2 regions of the Paenibacillus sp. SAFN-054 genome follow, and region 1 is predicted to be linked to the other one. Evidence: predicted binding sites of a transcription regulator. Region 1 holds the regulator's gene; the other holds the start of a gene.
The links. Region 1 encodes CtsR, which represses protease genes until heat stress. Its sites were predicted from a motif close to ATGGTCAATAAAGGTCAAACA; they were not measured.
Positions count from the first base shown of each region.

Region 2: a site for CtsR is predicted at 2,651-2,671, ahead of clpP (ATP-dependent Clp endopeptidase proteolytic subunit ClpP). Genes of this name have one in related genera too.

Region 1 covers NZ_JBQCKS010000010.1:61,287-65,047, reverse strand. Annotated here, with positions in the region: gene ACTHPM_RS26710 (GNAT family N-acetyltransferase) at 1-630, shown strand, start outside; gene ACTHPM_RS26705 (CtsR family transcriptional regulator) at 1,174-1,635, shown strand; gene ACTHPM_RS26700 (UvrB/UvrC motif-containing protein) at 1,664-2,188, shown strand; gene ACTHPM_RS26695 (protein arginine kinase) at 2,220-3,281, shown strand; gene clpC (ATP-dependent protease ATP-binding subunit ClpC) at 3,315-3,761, shown strand, end outside.
Region 2 covers NZ_JBQCKS010000009.1:35,828-39,588, forward strand. Annotated here, with positions in the region: gene ACTHPM_RS26150 (DUF4163 domain-containing protein) at 1-486, shown strand, start outside; gene ACTHPM_RS26155 (PdaC/SigV domain-containing protein) at 677-1,786, shown strand; gene clpP (ATP-dependent Clp endopeptidase proteolytic subunit ClpP) at 1,965-2,561, opposite strand; tRNA gene ACTHPM_RS26165 (tRNA-Arg) at 2,747-2,821, opposite strand; gene ACTHPM_RS26170 (sugar-binding transcriptional regulator) at 3,125-3,761, shown strand, end outside.

The sequences.
Region 1 (3,761 bases):
GATCGGTGGAAGCATTCCATTCTGGATGATGAGGGACATACCGCGGTTTACTACTCAGCATCCGGTGAGCCCGAGGGATATGTACTGTACAAAGCCGAGAAGAAGGAGCTATTGGTCGAAGAATTCGTCTGGTTGAATGAGGATGCGAGAAAAGGTCTGTGGGCATTCCTTTGCAATCACGATTCCATGGTCACTCAAACCATATTGGCACAGATGCCTGCAGATGATGGGCTGACCTATACGCTTCAGGACCCTCGAATCACGCAGGAGATCGTACCCTATGGAATGGCGCGGATCATCAATGCTGCAGGCTTTGTGGAGAATTTTGCTTTTGGGAAAAGCACACAACAACAGTCCTGGACGATACAAATCAGTGATCCATATGCTCCTTGGAATGAGGGGTGCTGGCAGTGGACTTTAACAGACGATGGCCGTGCTGCCGTTGAGGCTATTTCCGAGGCTAAGACTCAGCTTCAGTGCGACATTCAGACGCTTACCGTCATGATGATGGGGTATAAACGCCCGCAAGAGCTTCATAAACTGGGCAGACTGACCGGTGATGAGGAAGCCGTTCACCGCCTTGAGCTCGCCATCCCTCGGAACCAGACCTTTTTGCTGGACTACTTCTAATGTAATTTCGCGACTCCCTTCCTGATATTTCAAGTGGGGAGTTTTTTTGTCCGCACTGGCAGATCCTTCTTTGGACGTTTTCTTACCTAATAGGGGATGAAATCGGGCAAAAGGGTCAAAAATGTTAAAAGTGAAGCTTTCCCCTTGGCAAAACAGGATAATATGTTATAATATAGTCAAAGAAAGTCAAAGTCAGTTGGAGATCGAATAATGAACCTTGGACACTGCTTTGCAGTGAAGGTTTATGTATGATCCGAATTCTCGATTGTTACACTATACGAAGCAGAAGCTGCGGGAATACCGGCGGCCCATGTTTGTATTCTTTTCCGGTTCGCGTATAGAATCTTTGGTTAATTTTTATGGTATCGGCATCGATTCGTTTGGCTTCAAGGCCGTTCCGATTACTACATAAAAATGTTGCTGTAAGAAGGCCATCTGACAAGGTGGCTATCAGCAGTTTTTGAAGGAGACCATACCCAATTCTAACCGGACCCTAGGTGAAGCAACCGGCTTTCAAGCAGCAATACAAGTGGAGGATGAATGATGCGTAATATCTCTGATGTTATTGAACAATATCTGAAGGGTATTTTGCATGAAAGTCCCGAAGGATTGATCGAAATACAGCGTAATGATCTGGCGGATCATTTTTCATGCGTCCCTTCCCAGATCAATTATGTCATAAGCACAAGGTTTACGCTGGAAAAAGGCTATCTCGTGGAAAGCAAGCGCGGAGGTGGCGGTTATATCCGCATTCGGCGCATTGACCTTCCGCAGCATTCGGCGCTTCATACGCATCTGCATACGACGATTGGCAGCACGATCGACCAGACCGTCGCGGAAGGGCTGATTTATCAGCTGGAGGAGGCCCGCTTCTTAACGAAACGGGAAGCGAACATGATGCGAGCCGCGATTGCCCGAGAGGTCCTGATGGTCAAACTTCCCTACCGGGATGAGATACGTGCGAGAATCTTAAAGGCGATGCTGATTTCTTTGCTGGGCAAATGAGTCTGCGGAGAAAAGGAGGTACATCGATATGCTATGCCAGGAATGCGGCAAAAGGCCCGCAACACTGCATTTTACCAAAATCGTCAATGGCGAAAAAAATGAGTTCCATATCTGTGAAACCTGCGCGAGGGAAAAGGGAGAGATGATTCCGGGCTCCTCGGGCGGATTTTCCATACACAGCCTTTTATCAGGACTGCTTGATTTTGAGACGGCAGGAAAAGGGGCAGCCAGCAGCATCAAAGCGGCACAGTCGCAGCGCTGCGAGGAATGCGGCATGACCTATTCGCAGTTCAGCAAAATCGGCCGTTTCGGCTGCAGCTCCTGCTACAAATATTTTGACGACCGTCTCGATCCGCTCTTCAAAAGAGTGCACGGAAATACCGTGCATGTCGGCAAAGTGCCGAAGAGAAGCGGCGGCCGGATTCAATTGAAACGAAAGATCGATGATCTCAAGCTCGAACTGCAGCAGCGCATCCAGCAGGAAGAATTTGAGGAAGCTGCTCAGCTGCGGGACCAGATCAGAACACTTGAAAAAGAGATGGCAGGACAGTAATGTTCGCGGCAAGAGAGAGGAGGAATAGCGAATGCCCAATCTCCGGTTTACCGAGAAAGCGCTCAGTGAATGGATGCGGGGGACGGCAAGCGACTCCGATATCGTGATCAGCAGCCGGGTGCGAATCGCCCGGAACCTGCAGCACTTGCCTTTTCCTCTTTTGGCGACACGCCAGCAGTCGGAGGAAGTGCTGAATCGCCTGGCCAAGGTGTCGGAGGATCAGGATTTGCAGTCGATCGGAACGTTTTATACCATTAAATTGGATGAGATCGAGCCAATCGATAAAAAGGTGCTGGTCGAGAAGCATCTCATCAGCCCGAGCCTGGCTGGAGAGTCCCAGAATGGGGCCGTCATGATCAGCGAGGACGAATCCATCAGCATTATGATTAACGAAGAGGACCATCTTCGCATTCAATGTCTGTATCCGGGTTTTCAGGTCCGCGAGGCATGGGAAAAGGCAACGTCCATCGATGACCTGTTCGAGGCCGACGTGGATTATGCTTTTGACGATAAGCGGGGTTATCTGACCAGCTGCCCAACCAATGTGGGAACGGGGCTCCGGGCATCGGTCATGATGCATCTTCCGGCGCTGGTAATGACGCAGCAGATCAACCGGATTTTGTCCGCGGTTTCGCAGGTAGGCTTAACCGTTAGAGGAATTTACGGTGAAGGCAGCGAAGCAATAGGTAACCTGTTTCAAATCTCCAACCAGATTACGCTGGGACAGACGGAGAATGAGATCATCGACAACCTGCACAGCGTGGTGCTGCAAATCATCGAGCATGAGAAGAATGCCCGCACCCGCCTGATGAACGATTCACGCCTGCGGATTACGGACCGGATCAAACGGTCTTACGGTATTTTATCGTATGCGGAGGTCATGGATTCCAAGGAGGCCGGGCAGCGGCTATCCGACGTGCGACTCGGCATTGATCTCGGCATTGTGCAAGGACCATCGATTCCGGTAATGAACGAACTGAATGTCATGACGCAAGCTGGCTTTTTGCAGAAAAAATACGGCCACGACATGAACAGCGAGGAACGGGATATTTACCGGGCAAGGTTGATACGCGAAACACTGGCGCAAGCCTGAATTTAGATTTCAAACTCATGGAGGTGCAGGAGTATGATGTTCGGAAGATTTACGGAACGCGCTCAAAAGGTGCTGGCATTGGCACAAGAGGAAGCAGTACGTTTGGGCCACAACAACATCGGCACGGAGCATATTTTGCTTGGACTGATTCGCGAAGGAGACGGCATTGCCGCGAAGGCATTGATTGGTCTCGGACTCGGACTTGAAAAAATCCAGGATGAAGTGGAAACGCTCATCGGCAGAGGACAGGAGCAGCCGACCAATATCGCATACACTCCGCGTGCCAAGAAAGTCATTGAATTGTCGATGGATGAAGCCCGCAAGCTGGGTCATACCTATGTGGGAACTGAACATATTTTGCTGGGCCTGATCCGTGAAGGTGAAGGCGTGGCAGCGCGTGTGCTTAACAATCTGGGGATCAGCCTCAACAAGGCACGCCAGCAGGTACTGCAGCTGCTCGGAAGCAGCGAAGCGGTATCG
Region 2 (3,761 bases), on a different contig from region 1:
AAAGCAAAAGCAGATGCTTTTGCCAAGGAGGGAATGGAGAGATCCACCCACCGCAATTCGGAGCTTGTTCCTTTTCCATACAGCTACAATGCAAATTACGTGGTGACCTACAATCAGGACGGCGTGCTAAGCGTATTGATTGACCAGACCACATATACCGGCGGCGAGGATCCGGTACAGCGTGAAGCGATGACCTTCTCCTTGAAGGACGGTCATAGGATCGATCTGAACGAGCTGCTCCCGCAGGACAGCGGCAGCCAGGAGAAGCTGTATCCGATTCTGGCGCAGCGCATTCAGCAGGACGGCAGCCAGATCAGTCTGGATCAAATGGAGAGTTCGCTTCATTACTATGTTTCCGGCGCTGGCCTGCAGTTTTATTTTGGCGAGACGGGTCCCGATTCGTTTGCCAAGGGGATTCGCACCTACAAGGTTCCGTTCAACGAACTGCTTCCGGCAGGAGCGGATCCTTTTGCAGCCTTCAAATAGGTTGCAGCGATGCGTAGGTCTGGAAAAATGATGAACAGAATTATACTTTTTTCGCCTGTATGCGACAATACTGTAACCGCCTTTGTCATCCAATCCGGTTCGGCTCTTCGTATAATGGGGAAGTGGATAAATTCAGTAATCATTCATGTGACTAGCATATGTAGCAATGTTTGGAGAGGAGACATAACCAATGAATAAGACGATGAAATTCAGCGCGGCTGTCCTGGCCGCAGGAGTATTGTTTGGCGGAGCGAATGTAACGGGGGGAGCGATGGTGCATGCTGCAGCCGCCAAGCCGGCGGTAAAGCAGACGGTGGAGCCGTCCGTTGTCCTTAAATATAACGGAACGACGCTGAAACAGCAGGGTAAAATCGTTAACGGCATCACGATGATTCCAGTGACGGTCCTGCGCGATTCGCTGGGTCTGCCACTGAGCTACAATCCGGGAACCAAAACCTACAGCGTTGGCAGCGGAATCACCAAGCTGAACCTCGAAGTATCCGAGTATGGCGTGATGAGCAATCTTAACGGTTATTATATTTACAATTATACCGGCGATGTTGATATCTATGAATCCAAGAATATCAATGGACATCTGTACGTGCCGTTCAAGGTTCTGAACGATTTCATGGGCTTTAAAGGTGCATGGAACCCATCCCTGAAATCGCTGGATATCAGCAAGCAAACGATGAACAGCATCAATATTTCCAGCGAAACGCTGACCAAGTCGAACAAGAATGCAAGCATTGTGGCACACTATCCGCAGGTGAGCGGACTTCCGGACGACGTGCAGTCCAAGATCAATAAAGTATTTAAGGATGATGCTGAAGCCTTCGCTGCCGACAGTGAAAAGCAGGCATCCCATCGGGACGGCAAGGTCGAGAACATGTATGACTTTGTCCAAAGCTTCGTCGTGACCTATAACCGCGACGGCATTCTCAGCGTAGTGACCGACAAGTATGGTTACACGGGCGGGGCGCATGGCGGCACTTATCGTGAGGGCCTGACCTTCTCCTTGAAGGACGGCAAGCAGTTAGGCCTTGGCGATGTACTGAAGGGTGCACCGGATTACAAGCAGAAGCTCGACAAAATGCTAAAGCAGCGGGCGAAGAAAGATGCCTTTTTGGATATGGTCGTCAAATTAAAGGATAAACCGGATTTCTACGTCAAAGAAGGCGGCATTGCCATCTACTATCAACAATATGAAATCGCGCCGTACGCAGCCGGATTCCCTACTTATATGTTTAGTTTCGGCGAATTGCTGCCTGCGGGCACCGTCCCCTTCGCGGATTACAAGTAATCATTTCTAAATCAAAATTCGCTGATAAAAAAGAAAAGGCATTCCGGGCTCTAAAGCCTGGGATGCCCTTTTGGCGTGTATAACAGCAGTACACGACAGCGGTGTTCGGAGGAGATATTAAAAGATCCGCTTCCCTGAAAACAAGGAAGCGGATCTCTTGTATAAATATGAAAGGGGCTTATACGCCTTGTACCGGAGGATGCTCCAGCACTTTATCGATCAAGCCGTACTCCGCAGCATCTTTCGCGCTCATGAAGTAGTCGCGGTCCGTATCCTTCTCGATGCGTTCCAGCGGCTGGCCTGTGCGCTCTGCGAGAATGCGGTTCAACGTATCGCGCATTTTCAGGATGCGGCGGGCGCGGATTTCGATGTCCGTTGCCTGGCCTTGAGCACCGCCGAGCGGCTGGTGAATCATGATCTCACTGTTTGGCAGGCCGTAGCGTTTGCCTTTGGCGCCTGCATTCAGCAGGAATGCGCCCATGGAAGCGGCGAGACCTACGCAGATCGTAGAAACGTCCGGTTTGATATACTGCATCGTATCGTAAATGGCCATACCGGCTGTAATGGAGCCGCCCGGGCTGTTGATGTAGAGATGAATATCCTTTTCAGGGTCTTCGGCAGCCAGGAACAGCAGCTGGGCAATAATCGAATTGGCAACCACGTCGTTGACATCGGAACCCAGGAAAATAATGCGGTCCTTCAAGAGTCTGGAATAAATGTCGTACGCGCGCTCGCCGCGGTTGCTTTGTTCAACGACCATAGGTACATAACTCACGTGGAAAACCTCCCTATTCATGGATCAAAATGTAATCATTCTATTCATACTGTTACCGTATTAACCACATGATAAACAATTTCAAACAAAAAGTCAAAGAAAGTCAAACTCAGGGTAAAAAAAATAGCCGATGATTGGCTTTTGTCCTGCTGGTTAAACATATGGTAGAAGTTTGGTAATTATAATGGCGCGCCCGCGAGGAATCGAACCTCGATCTCAGGCTCCGGAGGCCTACGTCATATCCATTGGACCACGGGCGCACGATGCAACCTTACTTCTATTTATTGATATTGTGCAGCAAAAATGATTATATGTCATATTGCGAAAGATTGCAAGAGGTTATTTGGTGAATGCGGACAAGCCCTGGTTTCATGCAGCTTTTAATCCCTTCGGCCCCTACGCCTGTATAAGAGGAAGAAAGAATGTAAAAGATAGTCGTTGGACTACTTGCAACTGGGCTGAAAATTGAGTAGAATGTAAGTGGGACTTAAAACGTTAACCCGGGACATTTTAAGGCCATGGAGTCGAAGTGAAGGAAGCTGAAGTTGCAGGAGTGGAAAGCAATGCGGAAAATATTAGAGATACAAAAGCAGCTTCTGCCTGATCTCATGGACATTCTCAAGACAAGGTACACCATTCTTCATCAGATCATGCTCTCAGAACTCATAGGCCGGCGTACGCTGGCGGCATCCCTTCATATGACGGAACGGGTGCTGCGTGCGGAGACGGATCTGCTTAAGGCCCAGGGCCTTATTGAAATTGAGAGCTCCGGCATGAGGATCAGTGAGGTTGGACGCACGCTGCTGGAAGAGATGGGACCGATGGCCAAGGAGCTGTTCGGACTGAACGAGCTCGGGGAGAAGATTCGCCTCGCCTACGGCCTGCGGAAGGTGGTTGTCGTGCCGGGGGATTGCGAATCCTCGCTGCTGACCAAACGGGATCTCGGACGCGCAGGGGCCAAAGCGCTGCTGGGAGTCATGAGTCAGGGAGACACGGTTGCCGTTACAGGCGGTTCGACGCTGGCTGCGGTTGCAGAGGAGCTGAACCCGCAGGGTTCGGTACCGATGAAGAACAGCTGGTTTGTACCGGCCAGGGGCGGACTTGGAGAGAGCATGGAATTCCAGGCCAACACCATTGCATCAACGATGGCGAAGCGCGTAGGCGCGCAGTACCGGCTGCTGCATGTGCCGGATCTGCTGA